Regions from separate parts of the Parendozoicomonas sp. 2304DJ65-17 genome, predicted to be linked through region 1. Evidence: predicted binding sites of a transcription regulator. Region 1 holds the regulator's gene; the other holds the start of a gene.

The links. Region 1 encodes PhoB, which activates phosphate uptake and scavenging genes when phosphate is short. Its sites were predicted from a motif close to TGTCATANNNNTGTCANA; they were not measured.
Region 2: a site for PhoB is predicted at 2,239-2,256, ahead of ACY2RR_RS22890 (glycerophosphodiester phosphodiesterase). Genes of this name have one in related genera too.

Annotation. Positions count from the first base shown of each region.
Region 1 is NZ_JBYVJV010000007.1:217,204-224,369, forward strand. It holds gene ACY2RR_RS17765 (Lrp/AsnC family transcriptional regulator) at 1-53, opposite strand, end outside; gene ACY2RR_RS17770 (L-cysteine desulfidase family protein) at 210-1,493, shown strand; gene ACY2RR_RS17775 (helicase) at 1,565-1,951, opposite strand; gene ACY2RR_RS17780 (HU family DNA-binding protein) at 2,140-2,415, opposite strand; gene ACY2RR_RS17785 (chorismate--pyruvate lyase family protein) at 2,674-3,345, shown strand; gene ubiA (4-hydroxybenzoate octaprenyltransferase) at 3,342-4,223, shown strand; gene ACY2RR_RS17795 (hypothetical protein) at 4,224-4,820, shown strand; gene phoB (phosphate regulon transcriptional regulator PhoB) at 4,926-5,618, shown strand; gene phoR (phosphate regulon sensor histidine kinase PhoR) at 5,689-7,017, shown strand; gene ACY2RR_RS17810 (H-NS histone family protein) at 7,024-7,166, opposite strand, start outside.
Region 2 is NZ_JBYVJV010000013.1:123,086-130,251, forward strand. It holds gene hisC (histidinol-phosphate transaminase) at 1-736, shown strand, start outside; gene ACY2RR_RS22885 (DEAD/DEAH box helicase) at 765-2,168, opposite strand; gene ACY2RR_RS22890 (glycerophosphodiester phosphodiesterase) at 2,341-3,291, shown strand; gene ACY2RR_RS22895 (type I glyceraldehyde-3-phosphate dehydrogenase) at 3,353-4,369, opposite strand; gene tkt (transketolase) at 4,489-6,495, opposite strand; gene ACY2RR_RS22905 (hypothetical protein) at 6,694-7,166, shown strand, end outside.

The DNA of each region.
Region 1 (7,166 bases):
AGAGAAGAATCTTCCTGCAGAGCAGCTAATATTTTCCGATCTTTTTGATCCACGATAAAAACTTTCCACAACAAAAGAAAAAACAACATTTTATTTTTACAATTATGTAATAACACAGCATAAGACGAACAGACTTTTCCACAGGCCCGCCCTTAAACTAACCGTTCTCTCACCTCCTCTCTACCTTACACATTGGGGAACAAAGTAAAATGTGGCGTCCAGAATGGGATGGTTTTGTTGCCATCATCAATGACCGTGTTAAGCCTGCACTGGGATGTACTGAACCGGTGTCGACTGCATTGGCTGCAGCACATGCAACAGAGCTGCTTGGCCGTCAGCCAGAAAAATTGGACATTCTTGTTAGCGGAAACCTGCTGAAAAACGGCATGGGCGTTGGCATTCCCGGTACCAGTGAAGTCGGCCTGCCTATCGCTGCGGCTCTTGGCAGCATTTGCGGCGTTGTTGAAAAAGGTCTGGAAGTTCTGGCTGATGTGAATCCGGAATATGTTCAGTCTGCCCGCCAGATGGTAGACAGCAACCTGGTATCCATTACCATTATTGAAACCAGCTCTGTACTTTACTCAGAAGTACTGGCAACAGCTGGTGAAGATACTGCCCGCGTTATTATCCGTGACGGCCACACAAACGTAACCCTTCAGGAATTGAACGGTAAAGCCATTCAGCCAGCATCTATTCAAGATGCTGGAGCAGGAACTTCTGCTGTTGAGTTCCCGGAATTGTCTATGGAAAGCATCTTTGAGTTTGCAACTCAGGGTGATCTGGACAAACTGCGTTTTATTCTCAAGACCGCAGAAATTAACGGTGCCCTCTCTGTTGAAGGTCTGAAAAACGACTACGGTCTGAAGATTGGTAAAACCTTCAGCAACAACATTGAGAAAGGCTACCTGAGCGAAGATCTGGCCGTTTCCGCCATGATGCGCTCCTCCGCTGCATCTGATGCCCGTATGGACGGTGCGATGCTGCCAGCCATGAGCAACTCCGGCAGTGGTAATCAGGGCATTTCTGCCACCATGCCTGTTGTTGCTGTCGCTGAACGTATTGGCGCTTCTGAGGAGCAGCTGATTCGTGCACTGATTATGAGTCACCTCTCTGCAATTCATATCAAGTCACACCTGAAAACGCTGTCTGCTCTGTGTGGCGCAACCACAGCAGCAACTGGTTCCAGCATGGCTATTGCCTGGCTGCTGGGTGCAGATTTTGAAACTGCCAGCAAAACTGTTTTCAACATGTTCGGTGATGTGACCGGCATGTTCTGTGACGGTGCTAAAACCGGTTGTTCACTGAAAGTTTCCACGTCCGCTGCTGCTGCAGTGAAAGCTGCGCTGATGGCTCTGGATGGTACCCGCATCTCCGGCCATGAAGGCATCATCGAAGATGATCTGGAAAAGACCATCGATAATATTGGCCTGCTGGGCAATCAGGGAATGGAAGAAACCGACACCATGATTCTGAAAATCATGACTGCCAAGTAAGAGTTCCCCAAAATAAAAAGGTGCTCTGACCAAAGAGCACCTTTTTGTATTTTAAATGCCGATTAAAATAATCAGGCGGCCTGTTTTTTCTTTTTCTTCTTTGGCACAACCATCGCAGCAATTCCCTGGAACCACATCAGGCTCATGGGATTACCTTCCACGCGAATAGTTTTATCCTGAATACCCTTCATAAAGGCAAGTTGAGCATTCTTGGCAGTAAGAGCTGCAAAGCCTTCCTGAGATGACTTAAAACGCAGGCAGAATTCAGGGTCTACCGCTGCACCACTTTTGCTGGTCACCTTATTATTCTTCACAGTAAAGCTACGGCACACACCATCATCACTGGAAATTTCAAAGGACATGTCCTTTCCTTCCAGCTTCTTTTGAAACGCAGAATTGTTGGCACTGGCTCGCTTCATAAGAAAGCCCAGGCCTAAAAGCAGCAACCGAAACTTCACAGATACTTCCCCCACTCTGGATAACCAGCAAGCATTCTATAGACAAACCTGCGTCAGGCCAGTGCATTTTTGCCCTGATTGGCAGTTAATAGGGTCAACAGTGGGAAAATAGAAGAATAACAGGGAGGAGTATTAATGTGCTGGCAAGAGGCTATTTGTGAGAGACACGTGCCAGCACAGGGAACAAATTACTTGTTCACAGCTTCTTTCAGGGCCTTACCAGGCTTGAAAGCAACAGTGTTACTGGCAGGAATTTCCATAGCCTCACCGGTCTGTGGGTTTTTACCGGTACGAGCACCACGGGCACGCTGAGTGAAAGAACCGAAACCGATAAGGTTAACTGATTCCTGACGCTCCAGCGCCTGAGTAATTTGTTCGATGATAACTGACAGTGCCTGACCAGCTTTGTCTTTGCTCAGGTCTGTCTGGTCTGCAATAGCAGCAACAAGTTCGGGCTTGCGCATAGCTCCCTCTCGAATCCGTTTTATTTATGATTGTTTTTATTGTTTTCCCTGGAGAGCTCATCCAGAGCTCACAACCGAGAACAGGCAGCACTAACTTAATTAGCATTTTAGGCTGTGTAAGTGCCAGCACTGGAATCAACCTTAAAGCAGCGTTTATTGAAGGGCAATACCATTTATCACCTTATATAGGGCTAAAAACGCCACCCTGAACAAAAAACATACAAAAACCATAAAGATAGCCACAATCGTTGATGTGCAATGTTTTCTAAAAAAGCACGAAAGCGCCACGTACAAATACTTGCGCCAGCGTGCTTTATCCCTCATGCTGCGGCAAAATACGGCTCGGATGCGCTGGAGAAAGTAAGTAACACTATGCCGTCTCGCCCTCTTAATCTGGACAAACAGCATTGGTATGACACGGATACTTTGCCGTGGAGTATTCCTGAACATTGGAAACACTGGCTTCTGGATACAGGATCGCTGACCGCCCGACTCAAAAAAACCTTTCCAGGCACTTTCGAAGTGCAGGTTATGTTCCATGATTGGGACAGACCGACTCTGGATGAGCGAAACTTCCTCTCCATGAACCAGAGGGAGCAAGCCAGCATCCGAGAAGTCACTCTGCTCTGCAACGGAATACCCAAGGTGTTCGCCAGAAGTATTCTGCCCGCTTCAAGCCTGGAGGGGAAAAACCGGCAACTTCTGTTTTTGAAGGATCGCCCCCTTGGTGCATTTCTTTTTTCTCAACCAAACCTTGAGCGCGGCCCTATAGAGCTGACCCGTACAATAAACTCTGCACACGAAGATATTTGGGGGCGCAGGTCTCTTTTCACCCTGAATCACAAACCTCTTGCTGTTTGCGAATACTTTTTACCTGAAGAAGACTTCATGGAAAACGATCAGACTATGGCGGGAGCTCTGCCCGTATGAGCAGCATGCCAACATCTGTATCTACCCGGTTAGAAAATTATATTCAGATCACCCGCTTTGACCGTCCTATCGGTACATTTCTGCTGTTGTGGCCAACACTCTGGGCACTCTGGCTGGCAGCTGATGGCTGGCCGGACTTCGGCCTTTTGATTATCTTTTCCCTGGGCACACTGTTGATGCGTTCCGCAGGGTGTGTGATTAATGATTTTGCTGACCGCAACCTTGATGGTCACGTAAAACGCACCCAAAATCGCCCCATGGCAACAGGCAAGATTTCAGAGAAAGAAGCGCTGCTGCTCTTTTCTGTATTGCTGGGGGCTTCTTTTCTTCTGGTTTTAATGACAAATACCTTAACCATTCAGCTCTCATTTGCCGGTGCTGCTCTGGCGGTTATTTATCCGTTTATGAAGCGGTTTACTAACCTTCCACAATTTGTGCTCGGAGCGGCTTTTGCTTGGGGAATCCCAATGGCCTGGGCTGCACAAACTGAAACGGTTGCTCCTACTGCCTGGCTAATGTTTGCCGGATGTTTGTTGTGGATAGTCGCTTACGATACTCAATACGCAATGGTAGATAGAGACGATGACCTGAAGATTGGTATTAAATCTACCGCCATTCTTTTCGGTAAATATGACAATCTGATCATTCAGGTTTTACAGGGACTCACTCTGGGAATACTGGTTATTACCGGATTGATTACCAGCTCCGGGGTTGCTTACTATCTTGGCCTTGCCGGAATGACTGGAGTGTTTTTCCACCAGCGTCGTATGACCCAGAACCGAGACCGTGACGAGTGCTTCAAGGCCTTTCTTTCAAACCACTGGGCTGGGCTGGCTGTTCTTACCGGCATTATTGTTGATCGCTGCCTAACCGTATAAATGAATCCAGAACTTTCCCGACAGCTGGCACCTTACCTCCCCGATGGTACAGAATCCCTTTGTGTCAGCTGGCTGGTAAATGACAATATTCAGATGCGCATTTCACGCCCTAGAAAAACCAAACTGGGGGACTTCAGACCAGCCACTCGTGGATTACCCCACAGAATCAGTGTGAACTGTAACCTTGAACCGGTGCAGTTTCTTATTACTTTCGCCCATGAGGTTGCCCATGTGCATACCTGGAACCAATACGGAAGAAAGGTGGCTCCTCATGGTGAAGAATGGAAAGCCAACTATCGCCAAAAGCTTCATGAACTTCTTGCGTTGGAGGTTTTGGATGAGCAAACAACACACGTCCTTCAGAAGCACAGCATCAACCCTAGAGCCAGCAGCGGTCACGACAACCATCTACAGTCTCTAAAAAAACCGGTGAATGGTAAAACCCTGAATGATTTATCTCCGGGGGATACCTTTCAGATAGAAAACAAAAAAACCTTCAAAGTTATAAAAAAACTGCGAAAGTACTGGGTTTGCGAGGAGCCTTCCACGAAGCGCCATTACAAAGTTCTTGGTACTCTCCCGGTCGTCCTTAAATGACCATAAAAAATAACTAATTTCGTGCTTATAAGTTTCTGTCATTTAACTGTAACATTGAGGCGTTGTAATTCTCAGGGCAGATCCTAAGGGGGAATCTTCTGAGCCATGACAACAACCAGCAAAATTCTCATAGTCGACGATGAAGCGCCAATCAGAGAGATGATCGTCGTTGCTCTAGAAATGGCTGGTTATCACTGCCTTGAGGCAGAGGATGCCAGAACGGCTCACGCCTTAATCGTGGACCAAAAGCCAGACCTTATTCTTCTGGACTGGATGCTTCCAGGAGTTACCGGCATTGAGCTGGCCCGACGCCTTAAGCGTGATGAGCTGACGTCTGCTACCCCCATCATTATGCTCACCGCAAAAAGCGAAGAAGATAACAAGATTCAGGGGCTGGAAAGTGGTGCAGATGATTACATCACCAAACCTTTCTCCCCACGAGAGCTTGTTGCACGTTTAAAAGCTGTTTTACGCAGAACCGCGACTGCTGGCCAGAGCGAACCTATTGAGGTTCTGGGCGTAATGCTCGACCCAATCAGTCATAGGGTATCCATTGATGGCGCCCCTGCTGAAATGGGACCAACTGAGTACCGCTTACTCCAGTTTTTTATGACTCACCAGGAACGGGCTTACACCAGAAGTCAGTTGCTTGACCATGTGTGGGGGGGTAATGTTTACGTTGAAGAGCGAACAGTTGATGTACACATTCGTCGCCTGCGCAAAGCTCTCGGCAATGATCATGAGAAACTGATCCAAACGGTAAGGGGCACGGGATACCGTTTTTCCATGAAGGTATAACCGGAGTTTTCGGCCAGAGGCCGAGCCGGATACACAATGGATTTGTTGACATAATAAGACCGGATAAAATGTGAACCATAACTGGCAAATTGAAGTTATTAAGCGCCTGGTTCTGATGCTGGGTGCCTGTCTTGGGATTGGACTGTTAACCGGACAAACCCTTCCTATTATCTTGATCGGCTGCGGAGCCTATCTTGTCTGGACTCTGAAAAATGTTTTTCAGCTGATTAGCTGGCTGGAGATTTCCTCCTCGTCCTCTGAACTTATAGAGCCTCCCAACGGCCATGGCCTTTGGGGAGAAATGTTCGACGGCATGTACCGCCTGATGCGTAAACAGGAACGTGCACGCAACCGACTTAAAGCAGTTATTAATCGTTTCCAGCAATCCACAACTGCTCTTAAAGATGCGGTTGTTCTTACGAATGACCAGGGCCAGATCGAATGGTGGAACCCAGCAGCCGAGCATATTCTCGGTCTACGTAATCCTGATGATGTAGGTCAGCAGATTACCAACCTGATTCGACACCCGCGCTTTGCACGTTATTTTGAAAGTGAGTCCTATCAGGAACCATTAATGCTCCCTTCTCCGGTTTCTGCCGAGAAGAGGCTGCTCTACTCCATCACAATTTATGGTCCAAACAATCGCCTTCTGGTTGTGCGGGATAACACCCGGGTATTCCAGCTTGAGCAAATGACAAAAGACTTTGTTGCCAATGTTTCTCATGAACTGAGAACACCGTTAACTGTGATTTCAGGTTATGTGGAAACACTTTCCGACAGTCTTGTTTTAATGCCTGAACCACCTCCTCCAATGCTGCCTAAAGCTCTTGGCCAAATGCAGAGTCAATCAGACCGAATGGCAAATATCATTGAGGACTTGTTGATTCTTTCAAAACTGGAAACAGCCGATAGTCTGCAGGATCTCACTCCTATACCTGTTGCTGAACTATTGGATGATATTGCAAAAGATGCACGATCCTTTAGCGGAGAAAGAGGTCATACGATTGAGGTGTCCTGTAAATCAGGAACTGAAATACTGGGCAACGAGAAAGAACTTCGCAGCGCTATTTCAAATCTTGTATTTAACGCCGTTAAATACACGCCGAATGGTGGTTCTATTAAGTTGAAGTGGGTTGTTGAGCTTAATACTGGCTACCTGTCAATCAAGGACAACGGCATCGGTATTGAGCCTCAACATATTCCCCGCCTGACAGAACGCTTTTACAGAATAGACAAGAGCAGACACGCATCAACCGGAGGCTCAGGACTCGGCCTCGCAATAGTTAAACATGTGCTGCTCAGACACGATGCAACGCTAATGGTAAAAAGCAGACCAGGAAGAGGAAGCAGTTTTACCTGTCACTTTCCTCAAAGTCGCTTAGTAAGAAAGGCTGCTTAATAAGACTCAGCGCGATTCGATGATGCAATCCGACCTTTCTTTGCCGGTGCGCTGCAGATAATCCTGAAAGATTTTAGGAGCTCGGCCAGTCAGTGAACCTTCCCACTGATGGACACTGCCATCACCATCCTGATATTCAAACAGGAAAC
Region 2 (7,166 bases), on a different contig from region 1:
CTATGGCATGTACCGAATCAGTGCTTTGACCTGTAGCGTGGAATATCAGGCTGTCCCCTGGACTGATGAATTCACTCTGCCAGCAGAACTTGTTGAAGCGGGAAAAGAGGCAAAGCTGGTATTTGTCTGCAATCCCAACAACCCGACCGGCACCATCATTAGCCAAGCTCAATTACTTGAGCTGGTTGAATCTTTGCCAGATACGGTGGTTGTGGTGGATGAAGCTTATATTGAGTTCTGCCCGGATCAGACTGTTGCCAGCAAACTGGCAAAGTTTCCCAACCTTGTAGTGTTGCGAACACTTTCCAAAGCTTTTGCTCTCGCAGGCGCACGGTGTGGCTTTGTGCTGGCAAACCCGGATGTTATTGCAGTAATGGAAAAGGTTATTGCGCCTTACCCTGTACCGGTTCCGGTCAGTGCTGTTGCCGAGGAAGCACTCAGCACTTCAGGCATTTGTCGTATGAAAGAGCAGGTGAGTGAGCTGAATATCCTGCGCCAGCAACTGGTTGAAGCTTTAGGAGAATTGCCATTTGTTGGAAAGGTTCTGAACTCTCATGGAAATTTCGTTATCTTCGAAGCTGAACAGGCAGAAGTTTTATACGACAACCTTAATGCGAAAGGCATTTTGCTTCGCACTTACTCAGCCTTACCGGGTTGGTTGCGAATAAGTATTGGAAACAAAGAAGAAATGGCGGAGCTAGTTGAAGAACTGAGGAAGGTAAGCTCAACCACGTAAACTGTGGTTGAGCCAGCTGTAACTGAGATTACTCGGTTACGGGCACTTTCTTACGCTTTGGTGGTTCAAACCCTGTATCCACGCCAGCAGAAGAACTACGGGATGGCGCTTTGCGCTGCCCGGTTGCCTTCTTGTTCTTTGGTCTGGACTTTTTCTTTGGCGCATCAGTTTTCTTTTTCTTCTTGCCAGCAGCTTTGCCAGAAGCCTTAACCTTCTTCGGGCCTTTGTAGCTACCTTCAACCTCTTTCACGTTCTTACGCTCAAAGCGTACCTTCAGGTAACGCTCGATTGCAGACATCAGGTTCCATTCATTCGGTCCGATCAGGCTGATCGCTGTGCCTTCCTGCCCGGCACGGCCTGTCCGGCCAATACGGTGTACATAATCATCACCGTTACGGGCCATATCCAGGTTGATAACAAGATCAACACCCTGAATATCCAAGCCGCGAGCGGCTACATCAGTCGCAACCAGAATATTCACCTTACCTTCACGAAGCAGCATCATCACCCGGTTACGATCCGGCTGGATCATTTCACCGTGCAGTGCGCTCACTCGCAAATCCTGCTCTTTGCGCAGCATGGTATTGAGAGCATTGGTCTGCTCTCGAGTATTGGTAAAGATAATGGCTTTCTGGAATTTTTCATTCTTCAGAAGCCAGGTCACGATACGAGTCTTGTGGGCAGGATCATCAGCCAGCATGATTTGCTGACGGATGCTGCCATGCTGATCCTGAGCCGTACTCAACAGCAGGATTTCATGCTCTTCTTTCAAAACCTGCTTAATCACATGGCGCATGCCTTTCTGCTTGAGAGTGGCAGAAAACAGCAGGGTTTGACGCTCCTTCTTACAGGCTTCTTCAATTTTCAGAACATCTTCATTGAAGCCCATATCCAGCATGCGGTCAGCTTCATCCAGAACCAGAACTTCCAGATCAGACAGATCAACTTCTTTGCGCCCCATATGTTCCAGCAGGCGACCAGGTGTGGCTATCAGGATCTCCGGATTCTTGCGCAGCAGTTTGATCTGGGTTTTATAATCTTCACCACCAACAATCATGCCGGCGTCAATAAAGGTGAACTTACCCAAAGCTTCACATTGCTGAAGAACCTGCCGTGCAAGCTCGCGAGTAGGTACCAGAACCAGTGCCCGGGTCGCAGAACGTGGAGCTTCTTTATTCAGGAAACTGTTCAGGATAGGCAGGATAAAAGCGGCTGTTTTGCCACTGCCGGTTTCTGCGCTCACCAGAAGGTCTTTTCCGGTACAGGCCTGGGGGATGGTTTTGCTCTGTACCTCTGTTGGAGTTTCAAAGCCCAGAGAGTCCAGCCCCTTGAGCAAACGCTCATGGAGATCCAGATCAGAAAACCGGTTGATAGTAACTTCGGTATCAGTAGAGCCGGTTTCGGATTGCGGAGTCTGGTTTTCGGTAGTCAATGTCTGTCTCAGAAAAATGCATGAATCGGCGAACTTTAGCAAAAACCCAGCAAAACAGCTCGAACTTCACTGTCATGAATTTGTTCTGGTTCGGTAACTTGCTCCTGCTCAACGAAGCCTTCTGGTAATAAACCTTACAATTCGGCCATTTCGCTCAATCAACAGAAAGACCATGGAAAGCAAACCAAATACCACGCCCCTGATCATTGCCCATCGGGGATGCAGCTACCCAAACTTTAACCAGAACACGATCCGCTGCTTCAAACAGGTTATCGAAGAAAACACCCCAGCTATCGAGTTTGATGTACAGGTCACCTCCGATGGTGTTCCCGTTATTGTTCACAACCTTGACCTAGCGGAAGTCTCAACTGGTACAGGGCTGGTTCGGGAAACCAGCTACCAACAAATCGCTGAACTTTACGCCGGCAAAACAGAAAACGGCCACGACCGCATTCCTACGCTGGAAGAGATGTTTACTTTGATGGCGGAAACGCCTGTCGATCAACGACCAGTTATGCATCTCGAACTGAAGGGTGAAGAGTCCGGTAAAGCCAGTGCTGAACTTATGAAGCAATGGCTCGACTCAGGCCGACTTAACAATGAGGGTTTCTTTATCAGTTCGTTCAGCCCCGATGAACTGGCGGTTATGAAAGAAGTGCACCCGGATATTGAGCGAGCATTTCTTTTTGGTGCCGTTGAGCGGGCACCGCTTGCCCAACAGGTACCTGAGCTGGAAGGGCAGTGGGCGACATTCTTCAACTACCCTGAAGAAGCCTTTATGCTCACCAAATATACCGATATTGAGTCTCTGACAGCTGTCGCCCAGCAACATATTCAGGACGAACAGCAACGGCAGACTTTAATCGATACTGTGGAGAACAACTTCACTGGTGCCTGCTACACCGATGAAGTGATTTATACTGCAGAGCAACTCGAATGCGTGGCTATCAATACCAACTGGAAAAACACTTCCCAAGAGTTCGTTGAGCAAGCCCACGCACGGGCTTTTAAGGTGAACTGCTACACCATCAATAACTTTGACGATATGAAAGCTATGGCTGCCAAAGGCATTGATGGATTCTTTACCGATAATTTTATTGGTGCTAAAGAGTTGTTTGGGTAAAGTCCTTTTTCTCAATTTGTAGGTTGGGTTAGCGCAGCGTAACCCAACCTACAAATTGAAGTTACTTGTTCAACCACTCGCAGGAAACATCCAACATTCGGTTGGCAAAACCCCACTCGTTGTCGAACCAACAGAGCATCTTCACCATTCGCCCGCCGATAACTCGTGTCTGGGTGCCATCCACAATGCCTGAGCGTTTATCGTGGTTAAAATCTACAGAAGCGTGAGGATCGTTACTGTAGCCAAGAATCCCTTTCAAGCGTCCACTCTCTGATGCTTCCTGCATCAAACTATTGATGTCGTATTCCGTGACGTCTTCTTTCAGATTCACGGTCAGATCCATAGCTGAAACATTGATAGTTGGAACGCGCATGGAAAGTGCTTTGAACCGCCCTTCAACCTGAGGAAGCAATCGATCGATACCCTTAGCCAGCCCGGTATCAATGGGGATGATGGAATGCAGGGCGCTGCGAGTCAGGCGAAGATCACTTTGATGGTAAGCATCAATCACCGGCTGATCATTCATCGCAGAGTGAATTGTGGTAATCGTTCCTTCACTGATACCCCATTGCTCATCCAACAGTTTAAGAACAGGCACAATGCAGTTGGTGGTACAGGAAGCATTGGAGACAATCTGCTGATCACTTCTCAGCAACTCTTCATTAATGCCATAAACAATTGTGGCGTCAACATCAGGTAGCGCTGGCTGGGAAAACAGTAACCGCGGTGTTCCCTGCTTAATATGTTGTTCCGCTGTTTCACGATCTTTGAAAGAACCAGAACACTCCAACAGCAGATCAATTTCCTGCTCTTTCCAGGGAAGGTTTTCAGGATCGCTTTCCCGGAGAATACGGATGCGATCATTATTAATTATCAGCTCATCACCGCTATAACTGACCTCGCCGGGGAAGCGGCCGTGGGTTGTGTCATATTGGGTGAGATAAGCAATTGTCTTGGTATCAGCCAGTTCGTTGATAGCAACAACCTGTAGCTGATCCCGGTATCCATTCTCGTACAATGCCCGCAAGACGCACTGCCCGATACGGCCAAAGCCGTTAATCGCAATCCTGTAAGCCATATTCTTCTTAAGTCGTTTGGGTTGCTTTGAATACTACATAAAAACGTGGCCTATAAAAAAGAGGCTCTGTTCATAAGAACAGAGCCTCTTTTATGAGTTAGCTTTTAAATCGGACGATATTAGTCCAGATCTTCCAGCATATCTTCTGCAACGGTCAGCACGTTTTCGACGGTAAAGCCAAACTCGCGGAACAGGTCAGCAGCAGGGGCAGACTCACCGAAGGTGGTCATGCCGATGATGCGTCCGTCCAGACCAACATACTTGTACCAGAAGTCAGCAGCTGCTGCTTCGATAGCCAAACGTGCGCCTACTTCAACCGGCAGAACCTTCTGACGGTAAGCCGCGTCCTGAGCATCGAACACTTCGGTAGAAGGCATGGAAACAACACGAACCTTCTTGCCTTTGGCAGTCAGTGCTTCGTAAGCATTCACAGCCAGTTCTACTTCAGAACCTGTGGCAATGATGATCAGCTCTGGCTCGCCATCACTGTCTTTCAGAATGTAACCACCACGTTCAACGTCAGCCAACTGTGCGTCAGTACGATCCATGCAAGGCAGGCCCTGACGGGAAAATACCAGTGCGCTTGGACCAGTCTTGTTCTCAACAGCATGCTTCCAGGCCACTGCAGACTCTACAGTGTCACATGGACGCCAAGTGTTCAGGTTTGGAGTGGCACGCATGCTCGCCAGCTGTTCAATTGGCTGGTGAGTTGGGCCATCTTCACCCAGGCCGATGGAATCGTGGGTGTAAACCTGAATCTGACGAATTTTCATCAGGGCAGCCATGCGCAGGGCGTTACAGGCGTATTCCATGAATACCAGGAAGGTAGCACCGTAAGGAATAAAGCCGCCGTGCAGAGCCATACCGTTCATCATCGCGGTCATACCGAACTCACGCACACCGTAGTGCATGTAGTTACCGCTGGCATCTGCACCGGTGATGGACTTGCAGCCATTCCAGATAGTCAGGTTGGAACCCGCCAGATCAGCCGAACCACCCAGGAATTCTGGCAACATTGGGCCAAAAGCATTCAGAGTATTCTGAGAAGCTTTTCGGCTGGCAACCTTGGCACCTTCGGCCTGACAGCTACGGATATATTCGGCAGCGCGATCAGAGAAGTCTGCTGGCAGTTTTCCAGAAACGCGGCGTTCGAACTCGGCCGCCAGCTCAGGGTGTTGGGCTTTGTAGGCCTCAAAGCGGGTGTTCCATTCAGATTCGGAAGCAGCACCTTTTTCACGGCAGTCCCACTCCTTATAAATATCTTCGGGAATTTCAAAAGGACCATGTTTCCAACCCAGCTGCTCACGGGTCAGGGCGATTTCATCATCACCCAGAGGAGCACCGTGGCAATCTTCCTTGCCGCCCTTATTCGGAGAACCAAAACCGATAACGGTTTTGCAGCAAATCAGTGTTGGTTTATCAGTGTTGCGCTTGGCTTGAGCAATAGCTGCAATCAGGGCTTCAGGATCGTGGCCATCAACAGCAGGAATCACTTCCCAGCCATAAGATTCAAAACGCTTCACGGTATCGTCGGTGAACCAACCTTCTACTTCACCGTCGATAGAAATGCCGTTGTCATCGTAGAAGGCAACCAGCTTGCCCAGACCCAGAGTACCGGCCAGGGAGCAAACTTCATGGGAAATACCTTCCATCATGCAGCCATCGCCGAGGAACACGTAGGTATTGTGATCAACGATGTCATGACCAAGACGGTTGAACTGAGCAGCCAGAACTTTTTCGGAAGCCGCCATACCAACAGCGTTGGCAATACCCTGACCCAGCGGACCGGTGGTGGTTTCGATACCTGGCGCGTAGCCATACTCAGGGTGGCCGGCAGTCCTGGAGTTCAACTGACGGAAGTTCTGCAGATCTTCAATGTTCAGGTCGTAACCTGTGAGATGGAGCAGGGAGTATAGCAGCATGGAACCATGACCATTGGACAGCACAAAGCGGTCACGATCGGCCCACTGAGGGTTGTTCGGATTGTGCTTGAGAGTATCTCTCCACAGCACTTCAGCAATATCTGCCATGCCCATAGGGGCACCTGGGTGGCCGGATTTTGCTTTCTGGACAGCATCCATGCTCAGGGCACGGATTGCATTGGCACGGTCTCGACGGGTAGTCATTGAACCAAAGGCTCCACTTGTTTGCGCGAATAAGAGTATTGCGAGGTAGGCCGGAAAACCCGGTATTCTAAATGCTGGAAGCGCAAACGTGAACAAGATAGCTATTTTTCTGTTCAGCCTTCATGCCCAGACCCATCATTTTTTCGGCAAATAGTACTTTCTCACGCTATTACTACTCCGGTTTTCGAGGGTTTGCAGATGGCTATTAGAGAAACATCTCATAGTTCTTCGCTCAGTCGTTTTACTTTCTATAGTGCAATCCTGTGTGCACTTTCCTTCCCACTCTTTTCCCATGCAGCTTCCGACCCGGTACAGGGAGATGGCTCAGGGTATTGGGCCAGTGGTGTACTGATTGGGCAAAAAGGGGCTGTCTCTTCCAAGGGAATGTTTTTCCCAACAAAAGAAATGACCTTTCTTTTGGGCAGTGAGCCAGACTCTGGCGACAGGAACTACGTTCCGGAAAAGATTCGGGTATCAACCTATGAACAGAAGGTTTTCGATAATATTCAACACTTACCCGCCGACTCCCCTCTCATTCTGCGTTACGTTCACCCTAACCCAATGAACCCTCTGCACAGAGCCCAGACCAAATACTGGGTTGTGCAGGCAGGTATTGCTGGCCGGGCTTTTGAAAAGACAACGTCCTGGGAGCGCTTTGGTTACGATTTCAC